DNA from 2 places in the Mesorhizobium sp. RSR380A genome. Region 2 is predicted to be linked to the other one. Evidence: predicted binding sites of a transcription regulator. Region 2 holds the regulator's gene; the other holds the start of a gene.
The links. The regulator PhoB, encoded in region 2, activates phosphate uptake and scavenging genes when phosphate is short. The targets are predictions, from matches to a motif close to TGTCATNNANCTGTCAT.
Positions count from the first base shown of each region.

Region 1 (8,690 bases), 850 kb from region 2:
ACTTAGCGTTGCGCAAGGACGAGGCGATCAACCACATCCATTGGGCGACGACCCGCCGCCGCGATATCCCCTCGATGATGGCGCTCGCCTGCGACCACCGTGTGCAGCTTGAGGACGTCGCGGCAAAGACCGGCGCCGATCTGGCGCGCATCCGCGATTTCAAGGTGCTGGCGGTCAAGGCTGCGGCGAAAGTCGCCGCCGGCCGCGACGGCTATGGCATGCTGATCGACGAGAAGCATGGCCGCGAAGCGATGTTCGAATTCGCCCGCCACCCCTTTGCCTGGCTCGGCCGTCCCGTCGAACTGCCGGGCTCGCGGCCGCTGCGCTTCGAGTTCTCGCAGGACATCGGCTCGCAACTGGTGGAATGGCCGGTCGACCACTGCATCAAATGCCTGTGCTTCTATCACCCCGACGATCCGGCAGCGCTCAAGGATGAGCAGCAGCAGAAGCTGCGCTCGCTGTTCGAAGCCGCGCGGAAGGTCGGCCGGGAGCTTCTGGTCGAGATCATCGCCGGCAAGCACGGCAAGCTCGACGAAACGACCATCCCGCGCGCCCTGGAAGAACTCTATGCGCTTGGCATCAAGCCGGACTGGTGGAAGCTCGAACCGCAGGCGTCGGCCGGCGCCTGGGCCAAGATCGAAGCGGTGATCCTGAAGCACGATCCCTGGTGTCGTGGCGTCGTGCTGCTGGGTCTCGAAGCGCCGCAGGACGAACTGGAAGCGGCCTTTGCCGCCACCGCCAAGGCACCGATCGTCAAGGGCTTTGCCGTCGGCCGCACCATCTTCGTCCACGCCGCCGAACAATGGCTGGCGGGCAAGATGACGGATGACGAGGCTATCGCCGACATGGCCGCGCGCTTCGAACAGTTGACCGAAGCGTGGCTTGCCGCGCGTGGCCGTAAAGCAGCATAAAGGCGCGGCAAGAGGACTGCGGAGGAAAACACCATGAGCAAGACAATCCGCCTGACGATGGCGCAGGCGCTGACCCGCTTTCTGAGCAAGCAGATGACCGAGATCGACGGCAGACGAGTGCCCATCTTCGGCGGTGTGTGGGCGATCTTCGGTCACGGCAATGTCGCCGGCATCGGCGAGGCGCTGTACCAGCTGCGCGACGAATTGCCGACCTTCCGCGCCCACAATGAGCAGGCGATGGCGCATGCGGCGATCGCCTATGGCAAGGCCAATTTCCGCCGCCGCTTCATGGCCGCGACCTCTTCGATCGGCCCCGGTGCGCTCAACATGGTGACGGCGGCGGCGCTCGCCCATGTAAACAGGTTGCCCGTCCTGTTTTTGCCGGGCGATGTCTTCGCCAACCGCATTCCCGACCCGGTGCTGCAGCAGGCCGAGGACTTTTCCGACGGCACCGCGACGGTCAATGACTGCTTCCGTCCGGTGTCGCGCTATTTCGACCGCATCACCCGTCCCGAGCAGATCATCCCGGCATTGGCGCGGACCATGCAGGTGCTGACCGATCCGGCGGAATGCGGCCCGGTGACGCTGTCGCTCTGCCAGGACGTGCAGGCCGAGGCCTATGACTATCCCGAGAGCTTTTTCGCCGAGCGCGTCTGGCACCAGCGCCGTCCGCGTCCGGACCGGCATGAATTGGCGGCGGCGGTCACCGCGCTGAAGGGTGCGAAAAAACCGCTGATCATCGCCGGCGGCGGCGTGCTGTATTCGCAGGCTTCGGATGAACTGGCGAAATTCGCCGAGAGCGCCGGCATTCCGGTCTGCGAGACGCAAGGCGGCAAATCCTCGCTGCCCGACACACATCCGCTCAACATGGCGGCGGTCGGCGTCACCGGCACGTCCGCGGCCAACCGGCTGGCGGAAGAAGCCGATGTCGTGCTCGCCATCGGCACCCGCCTGCAGGATTTCACCACCGGCTCGTGGGCGCTGTTCAAGAACTCCGGCAAGACCATCATCGGGCTCAACGTGCAGCCTTTCGACGCCGGCAAGCACCGCGCGCTGCCGCTGGTCGCCGATGCGGCCGAAGGGCTCGCCGAACTCGGTGCTGCGCTGGGGAAGTGGAAAGCACCGGCGACATGGACCGACAATGCGACCCAAGGCAAGAAGGCCTGGCAGGCCGAAGCCTCCAAGGTGACGGCGTCGACCAACGCCGCCTTCCCTTCGGACGCGCAGGTGATCGGCGCCGTGCAGCGCGCGCTCGGGTCCGGCGTAACGCTGCTGAATGCGTCGGGCGGCCTGCCGGGCGAGTTGCACAAGCTCTGGCAGGCAGGCGCGCCCGGCTCGTACCATGGCGAATATGGCTTCTCGACCATGGGCTACGAGATTGCCGGCGGGCTCGGCGCCAAGATGGCCAAGCCCGACCAGGAGGTCGTCGTCATGGTCGGGGACGGCTCATACCTCATGATGAATTCCGAAATCGCCACGTCGGTGATGCTCGGCCTGAAGCTGACCATAGTGGTGCTCGACAACAGGGGTTATGGCTGCATCAACCGGCTGCAGATGGCCACCGGCGGCGCTAACTTCAACAACCTCCTGAAGGACGCGCGCCACGAGATCTTGCCCGACATCGACTTCGCCGCGCATGCGGCGAGCATGGGCGCTATTGCCGAGAAGGTGCCGTCGATCACCGGCCTGGAGACCGCGCTGCAAAAATCGAAAACCAACGACCGCACCACCGTGCTGGTCATCGACACCGACCCGCTGATTTCCACCGATGCCGGCGGCCATTGGTGGGATGTCGCGGTGCCGGAAGTCTCCGCACGGCCGCAGGTCAACGCAGCCCGCAAGGCCTATGACGAAAAGCGGCAGATGCAGACAATCGGCGATTGATGTACATGCACCCGCCCCCTACCTCCCCTTGTGGAGGTCGGACCGAAGGTCCGGTGGGGGTCTGGCGCCGCACCCCACCCTCCCCACAAGGGGGAGGGTGAACAAGAAACCGGAGCTAAAACTTGAAAGCCAAACTGGGCATGTCCCCCATTGCGTGGTGGAACGACGATCTTGCCGAACTCAGCGACGACGTCTCGCTGGAAGAGTGCCTGCGCCAGTCGCGCTCGGCAGGTTTCACCGGCATGGAAATGGGCCGGCGTTTTCCAAACGACCCCGAAATCATGCTGCCGATCCTGAAGCAGGCCGACGTGACGCTGTGCGGCGGCTGGTTCTCCGGCACCCTGGTTGATGAGGACATGGGCAAGAACAAGGATCGCATCCAGCCGATGATCGACCTGTTCAAGGCGGTGAATGCGCCTTGCATCGTCTATGGCGAGGTCGGCCGCTCGATCCAGGGCGATCGCTCCAGGCCTCTCGCCACCAAGCCGAAATTGTCGAACGACGAGATGAGGGCCTATGCCAGGCGCCTCACCGAATTCGGCGAATGGTGCGCCGAGCAAGGCATGCCGCTGTCCTATCACCATCACATGGCGGCAGTGGTCGAGACTGAGCCGGAGCTCGATGCCTTCATGCGCCATTCCGGCGAAGGCATTCCGTTGCTGCTCGATGCAGGGCATCTCGCCTTTGCCGGCGGCGACGTGCTGCGCGCCATCGACAACCACCACAAGCGGATCAGCCATGTCCATGTGAAGGATGTGCGCAAGGGCGTGATCGACGGGCTCGACCGCACGAAACAGTCCTTTCTCGACGCCGTGGCGCTCGGTGCCTTCACGGTGCCTGGCGACGGTTCGCTCGATTTCGGCGCCATCGTGCAGCGCTTCGCCGACCATGGCTATGAAGGCTGGTTCGTCGTCGAGGCCGAGCAGGACCCGAAAAAGAACCCGCCGCTGAAGATGGCCCAAGTGGGTTACAAGGAGCTGATGCGGGTGATGACGGCGGCCGGCTACACGGTCGAGACGCAAGGCTTTCCCAATGCGTAAGCCGGTCCGATGAAGGATTACGAGCACCCGTTCTTCCGGCCGCTGTGGCGGCGCGTTGCCGTCGTCGCCGTCTGCGTGATCTGGGCCGGAATAGAATTCGCCTCCGGCACCCCATTCTGGGGCATCATTGCGCTCGGCTTTGCCGCCTACGCGGTGTGGCAGTTCTTCTATCTTTACAAGCCGGTGGAGGAGAGCAAGGCTGCGCCTGATCGACCGAAGACCGGCGAAGCGAAGGCGGGCGCCGAACCGAAGGAATGAAGCGGCCGTGGCTCGGAAGGGCTTGCGGGTCGGACACTCGACACCTGGCGTATCGCCTACGTCGGTGATTGGCCGGAACGTCCCTCGCTTCGTCATCCTAGGGTCTTCGCGACGGAGCTTCGCTCTAGGATGACGAAGTTGAGAGGCCGACCTCGAAGACTTGCGATAGGAGACAAAACATGTCGAAACTGCTCGTCAAAGCCGACAAGGGCCATGGCCGCGTCGCGCATGTCACGCCCAACAGCGCCGGATGGACCTATGTCGGCTTCGACCTGCACCGGCTGAAGCCGGGCGAGACCGCATCCGGCAAGACGCAGGATCGCGAAGTCTGCCTGGTGTTCGTCACCGGCAAGGGCACGGCAAAGGCCGGCGGTCGGGAACTCGGCCTGCTCGGCGAGCGCATGTCGCCCTTCGAGGGCAAGCCGTGGTCGGTCTATATCCCGGAGGGTTCGGATTGGTCGGTCACCGCCGACACCGATCTCGAACTCGCGGTCTGCTCGGCACCGGGCCTGGGCGGCGGCTTGCCCGTTCGCGTCATCGCACCCGACGACCTCGGCCAGGAGACTCGGGGCAAAGGCACCAACACGCGCTACGTCACCAACATATTGCCCGAGGGCAAGCCCGCCGACTCGCTGCTGGTGGTCGAGGTCATCACGCCCGGCGGCCACACATCGAGCTACCCGCCGCACAAGCACGACCAGGACAATCTGCCTGCCGAATCCTATCTTGAGGAAACCTATTACCACCGCCTCAACCCGCCGCAGGGCTTTGCCTTCCAGCGGGTCTACACCGACGCCGACAAGTCGGGCGCCCGCGAACTGGACGAGGCGATGGCGATCGAGGACGGCGATGTCGTGCTGGTGCCCAAGGGCTATCATCCGTGCGCGGCCTGTCACGGCTACGACCTCTATTACCTCAACGTCATGGCCGGGCCGAAGCGGACGTGGAAGTTCCACAACGCGCCCGAGCACGAGTGGCTGACGAAGGCCTGATCGGCCTTCGCTTGCGCCGGAAGCGGTTGGTCCAGCAGCAAAAAATCGTCGGCTAACGATCCATGGGGTCGATTTGCCTTCGAAAACCCGCATAAGCTTCGTCAATCCGTCATGGAAATCACCTATGGCAGCGGGCTGACGAGGATTTTTTTCGATGCGCTACGCCATCTATTTCACCCCAAGGCAGGACGAGCCGTTGGCGCGGATCGCCGCCAACTGGCTGGGCCGCGACCCCTTTGGCGCCGCCACCAGGCCGGTCGAGGCGGTGGGCGAGCTGTCGGCGGCCGAAGTCGCCTTTCACACCGCATCGGCGCGGCGCTACGGTTTTCATGCGACGCTGAAAGCGCCCTTCCGGTTGGCCGCCAACGAAACCGAAAGCTCGTTGCGCGCGGCGCTGGACGCCTTTGCCGAAGCAACGCCGACGGTCACCATCCCGCGCCTGGTCGTCAGCCAGATCGATGGTTTCTTCGCTTTGATGCCGGAAGGCCCGCTGCCGCCGCTCCACCGTTTCGCCGATGATGTCGTGCTTAGCTTCGACCGTTTTCGCGCGCCGCTCACCGAGGCCGAGATCGAGCGGCGCAGCCCGGATTCGCTGAAGCCGGCCGAGTTCCGCAATCTCTGCCAGTGGGGCTATCCCTATGTGTTTGAGACCTTTCGCTTCCACATGACACTGTCCGGCCGGGCCGGGCCGCAGGAAAGCCAACGTCTGCGCGCGGCAATTGACAGCCTGTTCGCCGATGTGCTGCAGCAGCCGGTGCTGGTGGATGCGCTGACGCTGTTCGTCGAAACCGAACCGGGCGCTCCGTTCATGGTGCTTTCGCATCATGCGCTCGTCCGCCGCGCTGCCCGAAAAACCGCCTGACCGCAATTCGTCCGAGTAAGCAAGGACTGCCTGAATGACCGCCGAAACTGTTCTCCACAACGCCCGCATCGTGCTTGCCGACGAGATCGTCGAAGGGTCGCTCGTGCTGCGCGACGGTTTTATCTCCGGCGTCGACGCCGGCACCGGCCACACCGGCGGGAGCATGGGCGGCGAGGACATGGGCGGCGACTACATCATTCCCGGCCTGGTCGAGCTGCACACTGACCATCTCGAAGGCCACTATGCGCCGCGCCCGAAAGTGCGCTGGAACCCGATCGCCGCCGTCCTTGCCCATGACGCGCAGGTGGCCACCGCCGGCATCACCACCGTGCTCGACGCTTTGCGTGTCGGCATGGACGAGGACGCGGATATTACCTCCGACGACATCCGCAAGCTCGCCGGCGCGATCGAGGACAGCGTCGCGAAAGACCGGTTGCGGGCCGACCATTTCCTGCACCTGCGCTGCGAGGTCTCGGCGCCGGATTGCTTGCGGGCTTTCGCCAATTTCGATGGCGACGAGCGGGTCAAGCTGGCCTCGCTGATGGACCATGCGCCGGGACAGCGTCAGTTCGTCAATCTCGAGACCTACGCCCATTACTATCAGCGCAAGCTGAAATTGACCGATCGCGACTTCCAATTGTTCTGCGAAAAGCGGATGTCGGAATCGGCGAAGAATTCGGGACCGAACCGGGTGGCGATATCAGCCGCCTGCAACGAGCGGGGCATTGTGCTGGCGAGCCATGACGACGCCACATCAGGCCATGTCAACGAGGCGATCGAGCAGGGCGTGCGCGTCGCGGAATTCCCGACCACGCTGGAAGCCGCCAAGGCCTCGAAGGATGCCGGGCTCGGCGTACTGATGGGCGCGCCCAACGTCATGCGCGGCTCCTCGCATTCGGGCAATGTCTCGGCCCGCACGCTGGCCGGCGACGGCCTGCTCGACATACTGTCGTCCGACTACATTCCCTTCAGCCTGATCCAGTCGGCCTTCTTCCTCGGCGACGTCGTCGAGGGCATTTCCCTGCCGCAGGCGGTTGCGATGGTGTCGAAGAATCCGGCCGAGGCGATCGGCCTCAACGACCGCGGCGTCATCGAACAGGGCCGCCGCGCCGATCTGGTGCGTGTGCGCGTCGACGACCATGTGCCGGTCGTGCGCACTGTCTGGCGCCAAGGGCGCCGGGTCGCCTGATGGTCTCGGCGTCGATCGAGCGCGAACTCAGCAGCGAGGCCTTTCCGCTCCGCAACGGCGTGTTTGTCGCCGTCGTCGGCCCGAGCGGCGCCGGCAAGGACACGGTAATCGGCTATGCCCGCACCTTGTTTGCCGACGAGACGAGGCTGGAGTTCGTCCGCCGGGTCATCACCAGGCCGAGCGATGCGGCAAGCGAGGATCACGACACGCTGGCTGACGCGGCCTTTGCCGAGGCCCAGGCCGACGGCGCTTTCGCCATTTCCTGGGAGGCGCACGGCCTGCGCTACGGCATTCCGGCCGATGTCGACTGGTCCATCGCCAATGGCCATGTCGCGGTGGCCAATGTCTCGCGCGCAGTCATCCCGGTGCTGCGGGAGCGCTATGCCAATCTGGCTGTCGTCGAGATCACCGCCTCGCCGGAAATCCTCGCCGTGCGTCTCGCCCAGCGCGGCCGCGAATCGCGCGGCGAAGTGCTGGCTCGGCTCGCCCGCAGCGCCAATATCGCTTTGTCCGGCTCCGGCGTCACCTCGATCGACAATGGCGGCCGGCGCGAAGCCGCCGGAGAACGCTTCGCCGAGGTGCTGCGCAAGGCGATGGCCTTCTCGGATATATCCGGCGTGATGTAGCGCTACTCGGCCGCGACAGTCTTGCGGCTGGCATCGAGCATCAGCCGCCTTGCGCGGAACACGCCCCATTGCTGGTCGACCAGCACGCCGATCAGGATCACGCCGCCCATCACCGCGAAGTTGAGCGAGGACGGGATGCCGAGCAGATTGACCAGGTTCTGCAACTCCTGCAGCAGCACGGTGCCCAGGATGACGCCGACCAGCGAGCCTTCGCCGCCGCGCAGCGAGAAGCCGCCGAGAACGGCGGCGGCAATGGCGTAGAGTTCGTAGAACTGGCCGTGGCTGGCCGGCGAGATCGAGCGCGTGTACATGGCGAAATAGATCGCCGACAGCGCCGTCAGCACGCCGCAGATGACATAGGCGGCCATGACGACACGGCCGGTGCGAATTCCTGAATATTTCGCCGCCTCTTCGTTCTTGCCGATGGCATAGAGGTAGCGTCCGAACACCGAGCGGTGCAGCACCACCCACATGACGATCGAAATGACGATCAGTGCGATGAAGCTGTTGGGCACGCCATAGCTGCGGCCCGCAGTGAGGAATTCGAGCTCGGGAAAATTCTGGCCGAAGGCGAAGCCGGCGGTGCCGTCGGCGGTATAGAAACGGGCGACCCCGCGATAGATCAAAAGGCCGCACAGCGTCACCACGAAGGGCTGCAATTTCAGCCTTGTGATCAGCCAGCCATGCGCCAGCCCGATGATGCCGCCCAGCACCAGGATCAGCGGCAGCGCCACCGGCCATGGCATGTCGCGCACGGCGATGAAATCGATGAACAGCGTGCCGAGCAGCGCCACCAGCGATCCCACCGACAATTCGATGCCGCCGGTGATGATGACGAAGGCCTGGCCGATGGCGAGGATCCCGAACAGGCCGATCAGGTTCGAGGTGTTGGCGAGGTTGATCGGTAAAAGGAAGCGCGGGTTGATGG
Region 1 covers NZ_JBTTIB010000001.1:3,134,673-3,143,362, forward strand. The annotation lists gene ACYG9Z_RS15285 (bifunctional 5-dehydro-2-deoxygluconokinase/5-dehydro-2-deoxyphosphogluconate aldolase) at 1-911, shown strand, start outside; gene iolD (3D-(3,5/4)-trihydroxycyclohexane-1,2-dione acylhydrolase (decyclizing)) at 945-2,795, shown strand; gene iolE (myo-inosose-2 dehydratase) at 2,918-3,835, shown strand; gene ACYG9Z_RS15300 (hypothetical protein) at 3,845-4,093, shown strand; gene iolB (5-deoxy-glucuronate isomerase) at 4,273-5,085, shown strand; gene ACYG9Z_RS15310 (DUF1045 domain-containing protein) at 5,240-5,947, shown strand; gene ACYG9Z_RS15315 (alpha-D-ribose 1-methylphosphonate 5-triphosphate diphosphatase) at 5,982-7,136, shown strand; gene phnN (phosphonate metabolism protein/1,5-bisphosphokinase (PRPP-forming) PhnN) at 7,133-7,762, shown strand; gene ACYG9Z_RS15325 (ABC transporter permease) at 7,765-8,690, opposite strand, start outside.
Region 1: a site for PhoB is predicted at 5,182-5,198, ahead of ACYG9Z_RS15310 (DUF1045 domain-containing protein). Genes of this name have one in related genera too.

Region 2 (8,690 bases):
CAGGGCCAGCGCGACGCCTTCGCCGCCGGAAAGACGATGTAATCAACCGACCGGATCAGGGCGCGGACCAAATCCGCGCCCTGATTTCGCCGCTTGCCGCAACGGTGGCGGCGATCTGAATTTTCCCTGGGGTGGGTGATGTCGTCCTTGCTCGTACTCGCCATAGTCATCGCCATAGGCGTGGTCGCTTTTGTGATCGGCCGCCAGCGCGCAGCGGCGCAGGATACCGGCAAGGTCAAGCCGCATTCGCGCGCGCATTATCATGGCTGGTGGGCCTTTCTGCTCGCGGTCCTGCCTGCCGTCCTGCTGCTCGCCGTCTGGGATATCGGCTCTCCCTTCTATCTCGACCGGCACATCCATGCCGCTTTGCCCGAGCGCACCGCCGACACAAAGGTGGCCAGCGAAGCGCTCGACGCCAGCCTGGTGAAGAGCCTGGCCAAGGGCCTGCGCCGGCTCGATGGCGATACCGCACTTCCCGCTACTTTCGCCGAATTGCAGCCGCTGCTCGCCGCCAAGGGCGTGGCACTGGCCAGCGACACACAGGACTATATGATCCCGATCGCGGTCGAGGCGAACCAGGTCCAGGACCGGCTCGGCCTGTTCGGCGCCGTGCTGACCTTCGCGCTGTCGGTCGCCGGCGCCTTCTATGCGCTGAGGCAGATCGCGCCGCGCGCCAGGGCGCGCAACAATGTCGAGAAGCTGATGCTGTGGGGGCTGCTTGCGGCCTCGACCATCGCCATCCTGACCACGGTCGGCATCGTGCTGTCGATGCTGTTCCAGACGATCACCTTCTTCGAGAGCGTATCGCCGATGAGCTTCTTCTTCGGCACGGTGTGGGATCCGCGTTTCGCCGCCGCCGGTTCCGGCGGCAGCCAGGGTCAGTTCGGCCTGATCCCGCTACTCGCCGGCACGCTCTACATCGCCGCCGTCGCGCTTCTGGTCGCAGTGCCGGTCGGGCTGATGTCGGCGGTCTACATGTCCGAATATGCCTCGCGCGGTGTGCGCTCGGTGGTCAAGCCGGCGTTGGAACTGCTGGCCGGCATTCCGACCATCGTCTACGGCATCTTCGCCGTTGTCACGCTCGGACCGTTCTTGCGCGACCTGTCGGCGGCACTCACCGGCGGCTCGCCCTTCATCCAGGGCCAGAGCATCTTCACCGCCGGTCTGGTGATGGGCGTCATGCTGATCCCGGTCGTGTCCTCTTTGTCCGACGACATCATCACCGCGGTGCCGCGCGCAATGCGTGACGGCTCGCTCGGCCTCGGCGCCACCCGCTCCGAGACGATCAAGCGGGTGATCCTGCCGGCGGCACTGCCCGGCATCGTCGGCGCCATCCTGTTGACGGCGTCGCGCGCCATCGGCGAGACGATGATCGTCGTGCTGGCGGCGGGCGTCGCCGCCAATCTGACGGCCAATCCGTTCGAGGCGATGACGACCATCACCGTCAAGATCGTCAACCAGCTGACCGGCGACCTCGAGTTCAACTCGCCGCAGACGCTGGTCGCCTTCGCGCTCGGCCTGACGCTGTTCGCGCTGACGCTGGTGATGAACATCGTCGCCCTCTACATCGTGCGCAAGTACCGGGAGCAGTACGAATGACCGACATCCCCCTGGACACGATGGCGGGCGCCGTCGCGCGACCGCGCCGCGACATCGGGCTGAAGGCGCGCTATGCCGCCGAACGCCGGTTCCGCATCTATGGCGTGATTGCGATCTCGGTGGGCCTGGCGTTCCTGGCCATCATGCTGATCACCATCGTCTCGAAAGGCTACACCGCCTTCTGGCAGACGACGGTGACGCTGCCGGTCACCTTCGACGAGAAGGTGATCGATCCCTCCGGCAAGCGCGCGACCGACCCTACCGTGCTGATCAAGGCGAACTATCCCAAGCTCGCCGAAAACGCGCTGGTGGCCAAGCTCGGCATCGATCCGGCCAACAAGCCGATGATGCTGAAGCTCAAGGGCTTCCTGTCGGAAGGCGCCCGCGTCCAGCTGCGCGACATCGTCTCCGCCGATCCGTCGGTGATCGGCAGGACGCGTGACGTCGACATCCTGGCTGCCGCGAACCTCGACTCGGCCTTCAAGGGCCAGATCGACCTCGGCGTCGATGAAGCGCGCCGCAAGGTGTCCAACCAGCAGATCGACTGGATGAACAAGCTTAAAGCCGACGGCGTGATGGCCGAGCATTTCAACACCGGCCTGTTCACCTATGGCGCCTCCAGCCGGCCCGAAACGTCGGGCATGGGCGTGGCGATCATCGGCTCGTTCTACATGATGGTGATCGTGCTGTTGCTGGCGCTGCCGATCGGCGTCGCCGCCTCCATCTATCTGGAGGAGTTCGCCAAGAAGAACCGCTTTACGGACCTGATCGAAGTCAACATCAACAATCTCGCGGCGGTGCCGTCGATCGTCTTCGGTCTGCTTGGCCTTGCCGTGTTCATCAACTTCCTCGGCATGCCGCGCTCGGCTTCCTTCGTCGGCGGCCTGGTGCTGACCTTGATGACATTGCCGACCATAATCATCGCCACGCGCGCCGCCCTCGCCGCGGTGCCGCCGTCGATCCGCTCGGCGGCCCTAGGTCTCGGCGCCTCCAAGATGCAGATGGTGTTCCATCACATCCTGCCGCTTGCCGCCCCAGGCATCCTTACCGGCACCATCATCGGCCTGGCGCGTGCGCTCGGCGAGACAGCACCGCTGCTCTTGATCGGCATGGTCGCTTTCGTCGCCGATTATCCGACGACGCCTTTCGATCCGGCGACCGCGCTGCCGGTTCAGATCTATATGTGGGCAAACGAGGCTGAGCGCGCTTTTGTCGAGCGCATGTCCGGCGCCATCATCATCCTGCTCGTCTTCCTCATGGCCATGAACATCACCGCGATCGTGCTCCGGCGCCGCTTCGAGCGGCGCTGGTAGAAAAAAGGCAATTTGGTATGAACATCATGACCGAACAGTCCCTTGAGAATGCAGTGGGCGACAAAATGAACGCCAAGTCGAACGAAGTCATCAAGATGCGCGGCGACAAGGTCGGCGTCTTCTACGGCGAGAAGCAGGCGTTGTTCGACGTCAATCTCGACGTGCGTCAGAACCAGGTGACGGCGCTGATCGGCCCGTCCGGCTGCGGCAAGTCGACCTTCCTGCGCTGCCTCAACCGCATGAACGACACCATCGATTTGGCGCGGGTGACCGGCAAGATCACGCTCGATGAAGACGACATCTACGACAAGAACATCGATGTCGTCGAACTGCGCGCCCGCGTCGGCATGGTGTTCCAGAAACCCAACCCGTTCCCGAAGTCGATCTACGAGAACGTCGCCTACGGCCCGCGCATCCATGGGCTGGCCAAGCGCAAGTCCGACATGGACCAGATCGTCGAGCAGAGCCTGAAGAAGGCGGCGATCTGGAACGAGGTCAAGGACCGCCTGCAGGAGCCCGGCACCGGCCTGTCCGGCGGCCAGCAGCAGCGCCTGTGCATCGCGCGCGCCATCGCCGTGTCGCCGGAGGTGATCCTGATGGACGAGCCCTGCTCGGCGCTCGATCCGATCGCCACCGCCCGTGTCGAGGAGCTGATCGACGAACTGCGCCAGAACTACACGATCGTCATCGTCACCCACTCGATGCAGCAGGCGGCGCGCGTGTCGCAGCGCACGGCGATGTTCCATCTCGGCTATCTCGTCGAGGAGGGCGCCACCGACAAGATGTTCACCAACCCCGACGACAAGCGCACCCAGGACTACATTACCGGCCGCTTCGGCTGAGCCGTCCGGCGGGTGAATTTTCAGGCACGAGGACCAAGATCATGGGTGAACATACCGTCGCCTCCTTCGATGAAGAGCTCGGGCAGATCAGCAAGCTGATCCGCGACATGGGCGATCTGGCAGGCTCGATGGTCAGCGGCTCGACCAGGGCGCTGCTCAATTCGGACAATGCGCTGGCACAGCGTGTCGTTTCCGACGACGCCATCATGGATGCGCGCCAGCGCGAACTGGACGACCGCGCCATCACGCTGATCGCCAAGCGCCAGCCGATGGCCAACGATCTGCGCGCCGTGGTCGGCTCGATCCGCATGGCGGGCGACCTCGAGCGCATCGGCGACCTCGCCAAGAACATCGCCAAACGCGTCGGCACCGTGGGCTTGAGCGTCACGCCGCGCGACCTCTCGCACTCCATCGACGCCATGGCGCAACTGGTGCTGATCCAGGTGCAAGGCGTCGTCGAGGAATATGCCGCCACCGATGCGGCAGCGCTTGCAAAACTCAGGAATGACGACGAGCGCATCGACGTCAAATACACGTCCGTGTTTCGTGAGCTCTTGACCTACATGATGGAAGACCCTCGCAACATCACCGCCTGCACGCATCTCTTGTTCTGCGCCAAGAATCTTGAGCGCATCGGCGATCATGTCACCAACATCGCCGAAAATGCGTATTATGTGCTGACCGGCCAGCAATTGCCCGCCAATCGTCCGAAGCAGGACGAGACGGCGATGGCCACGCCGGCCTGATGAGGGTGAACTGCCTATGATCGCGCCACGCATCATGGTCGTGGAGGACGAGGAGCCACTAGGCGTGCTCCTCCGCTACAACCTCGAATCCGAAGGCTATCAGGTCGAGGTGGTGACACGCGGCGACGAGGCCGAGATCCGCCTGCAGGAAAACGTGCCCGATCTCCTGGTGCTCGACTGGATGGTGCCGGCTGTTTCCGGCATCGAGCTCTGCCGGCGGCTTAGAGTGCGGCCCGAAACCGAGCGGCTGCCGATCATCATGCTGACCGCGCGCGGTGAGGAAAGCGACCGCGTGCGCGGCCTGTCCACCGGTGCCGACGACTATCTGGTCAAGCCATTCTCGACGCCGGAGTTCATGGCGCGCGTGAAAGCGCTGCTGCGCCGCGCCAAGCCGGAAGTGCTGTCGAGCGTGCTCAAGGTCGGCGACATCGTGCTCGATCGAGAATCGCACCGGGTCTACCGCAAGAAGAGCGAGATCAGGCTCGGACCGACCGAGTTCCGGCTGCTCGAATTCATGATGCGCCATCCCGGCCGCGTGTTCTCGCGCAGCCAACTGCTCGACAATGTCTGGGGCGAGACGATCTATATCGACGAGCGAACCGTCGACGTCCATGTCGGGCGATTACGCAAAGCGGTCAACAACGGCCGCATGCCGGATGTCATCCGTACCATTCGCGGCGCCGGCTACGCGATCAGGGAAGACTAGGATGCTGCGCGTCGCGCCGTTGCCGGCCATTCAGGCGACATGCTTGCCGGATTTGGCCTGAATGCCCGGCGCGAAAATCTCCTGATCGACGAAGCCGAGCGCGCGCATGGCGCAGCCTTCGCGGATCAGCGGCAGTTCGTTGGGCTCGGTGTCGAAGGAGATCGACTTCGAGTGCTGGCCGCCGGCAGTCTGGGCGATGGCCTCGCGCAATGCCGGCTCGATCAGGTCGAAGGCGGCGGCGCTGACGCCTACCATGGCGACGGGTGCCGGATCGATCAGCGCAAACAGGCTGCCGAGGCCGAAGCCGAGCGCCTCGCCGGCCTTGCGATAGGCTTCGCGCTCCGGGCCGTCGGTTTCGCGGGCGCGCGCGGCGAGTGCGCGCATATCAGCGTCGCCGATATCGACCGGCTCGGCATCCTCGCCCATCATTTTGGCGCTGCGCCAGATGGCGTAGTTTCCGGCATAGGCTTCCACGCAGCCGCGCCGCCCGCAGCGGCAGAGCGCGCCGCCCGGACGGTGGATCATGTGGCCGAACTCGCCGCCCGAGGAATGGGTGCCGGTGAACAGTTCGCCTTTCAGCACCAGGCCCATGCCGATGCCGTGCGATAAGAGGATGGCGATAAAATTGTCGCGGTAGCGCTCGGGCTGGCGCCATTGCAGCGCCACCGCCATCATATTGCAGTCGTTCTCCATGGTGGCAGGAATGCCGAATTCCACTTCCAACATGTCGGCGAAGGCAATGTCGGTCAGTGGCGTGATTGGCGACCACAGCATGGCCCGCGCCTGCGAATCGGTGATGCCCTGGATGCCCATGGCAATGCGGGCGATGCTCTGGACGTCCAGGTCCGGGTCCTCGAGACGCCTCCGGACGATTGCTACGCATTCGCCGATCAGTTCGTCGCGCGGCTTGGTCAGCGTGTCCAGCCGGCGCTGTTCCTCGGCGACGACGTGGCCGGCATAGTCGATGACGGTGACGGACAGGAAATTGAGCGACAGCACGACGGTCATCACCGCCGCCGCTTCCGGGTTGAGACCAAGGCCCACCTGCGGCCGGCCGCGTTTCAGTGCGCCGGTCTCGCCAGGTTTGCCTTCAATCAGGATGCCTTCTTGAATCAGATCAGACGAGATTGCCGATATGGTCGAGTGGCTGAGGCCGGTGGTCGCCGCAATCTCGGTCCGCGACGGCTGGCCGGCCCGGCGCACGGCTGAAATCACCATCGCACGGTTGCGACGGCGCAGATCGTCGTGGCGGATTCCAACCGACATTTGTTTCCTCCCGGCCTCCTCGCGCCTCATGATAGTGAAGGCGTTCGACGGCACCAGCCAAATATTGGCAGACGCCGGCAGCCCTGTCATTGTTTATTGCGGACCTCGAAAAAATTCGGCAAGGCCATCAGAATCCATCAGAATCGATGTTGACAGCGCCTTATCATTGAACCAGTATTTTTTCGAGGCTCGAAAAAATAGGGCCTCTGTGTGCCGGCCCTCGGGCCAGTTTTGTCGCGCCGCACGCGGCGCAGGGAGGATTATGATGAACAGATTTGCAGCCGCCATGCTGGCGGGTGTCGCCATGTCGCTGGCGCTGGTGTCGGTCGCGCAGGCGAAGGACAAGGTCATCGGCGTGTCGTGGTCGAACTTCCAGGAAGAGCGCTGGAAGACCGACGAGGCGGCGATGAAAACGGCGATCGAGGCTGCCGGCGACAAGTACATTTCCGCCGACGCGCAGTCCAATCCCGGCAAGCAGCTGACCGACGTCGAAAGCCTGATCTCGCAGGGCGCCAACTCGCTGATCATCCTGGCGCAGGACGCCTCGGCCATCGGCCCGGCGGTGCAGAAGGCGCTGGACGAAGGCATTCCGGTCGTCGGCTATGACCGCCTGATCGAGAACAAGGACGTCTTCTACCTGACCTTCGACAACAAGGAAGTCGGCCGCATGCAGGCCCGCGAAGTGTTCAAGGCGAAGCCCGAAGGCAACTATGTCTTCATCAAGGGCTCGGGCTCGGATCCGAATGCCGATTTCCTGTTCTCGGGCTCGATGGAAGTGCTCAAGGAAGCCATCGACTCGGGCAAGATCAAGAATGTCGGCGAGGCCTATACCGATGGCTGGCTGCCGGCCAACGCCCAGAAGAACATGGAACAGTTCCTGACCGCCAATGACAACAAGGTCGATGCCGTGGTTGCGGCCAATGACGGCACCGCCGGCGGCGTTGTCGCCGCGCTGACGGCGCAGGGCCTTGCCGGAACGGTTCCGGTCTCGGGCCAGGACGGCGACCATGCCGCCCTGAACCGCATCGCGCTCGGCACGCAGACGGTGTCGGTGTGGAAAGACGCGCGCGAACTCGGCAAGAACGCCGCCGAGATCGCCTCGCAGCTTGCCGATGGCAAGAAGACGGGCGACATTGCCGGCGCCAAGGACTTCACCACGCCTGGCGGCAACACCGTCAAGTCGCTGTTCCTGACCCCCGTCGCGATCACCAAGGACAACCTCAACGTCGTCATCGACGCCGGCTGGATCAAGAAGGACGAAGTCTGCACAGGCGTCGCCGCCGGCAGCGTCGCGGCTTGCAACTGATCTCGACGACTTGAAGAAATGAGGCGCCGCGGCTGTCAAGCCGCGGCGTTTTCTCTACGAGAATTGTGTGTTTCCGCCATCGGCGGCAAACTTCTAGGCTGTGGTCCGGCATCCGCGCCAGACGGCAAGCCGCTGGAGGACATCATGACCGACACGACCTCAAATCCGCAGGCCGATACGGCACGAGCGTCTGAACTCGGCGCGGTCGCCCGGTTCCTGAAAGCGACCGAGCTCGACACGCGCATGCTCGGCATGGTCGGCGCGCTGCTGGTCATCTGGGTCGGCATACATATCCTGTCGGGCGGGCTTTTCCTGACGCCGCGCAATCTTTGGAACCTGTCGGTGCAGACGTCCTCCGTCGCGATCATGGCGACCGGCATGGTATTGGTCATCGTTATGCGCAACATCGACCTTTCGGTGGGCTCCGTCGAAGGCGTGATCGGCATGATCATGGGCGTGGCACAGGCCGAATTCCTGATTCGCATCATCGGCTTCCAGCTTGGAAACCCCTGGCTCTGGATCGTCGCGCTTGCCGCCGGCGTGGTGCTTGGTCTGCTGATCGGCGCGTTCCAGGGCTTCATCATCGCCTATATGCAGGTTCCGGCCTTCATCGTGACGCTTGGTGGCCTGCTGGTCTGGCGCGGCATGGCATGGCTCATCACCAGCGGGCGCACGGTCGCGCCACTCGACGCCACCTTCCAGCTGATGGGCGGCGGACCACGCGGCTCGATTGGCGCCGCTGCCAGCTGGATCGTCGGCATCGTCGCCTGCGCGGCGGTCGCCTTCGCGCTGCTCAACGGTCGCTCGCAGCGCAAGCGCTTCAGCTTTCCACTGCGCCCCGTCTGGGCCGAGACCTTGCTTGGCGTGGTCGCTTGCGCGGCCATCCTCGGCGCCGTGTGGATCGCCAATTCC
Region 2 covers NZ_JBTTIB010000001.1:2,285,186-2,293,875, reverse strand. The annotation lists gene ACYG9Z_RS11060 (substrate-binding domain-containing protein) at 1-42, shown strand, start outside; gene pstC (phosphate ABC transporter permease subunit PstC) at 139-1,599, shown strand; gene pstA (phosphate ABC transporter permease PstA) at 1,596-2,912, shown strand; gene pstB (phosphate ABC transporter ATP-binding protein PstB) at 2,930-3,754, shown strand; gene phoU (phosphate signaling complex protein PhoU) at 3,796-4,500, shown strand; gene phoB (phosphate regulon transcriptional regulator PhoB) at 4,517-5,206, shown strand; gene ACYG9Z_RS11030 (ROK family protein) at 5,237-6,472, opposite strand; gene xylF (D-xylose ABC transporter substrate-binding protein) at 6,738-7,778, shown strand; gene ACYG9Z_RS11020 (sugar ABC transporter permease) at 7,923-8,690, shown strand, end outside.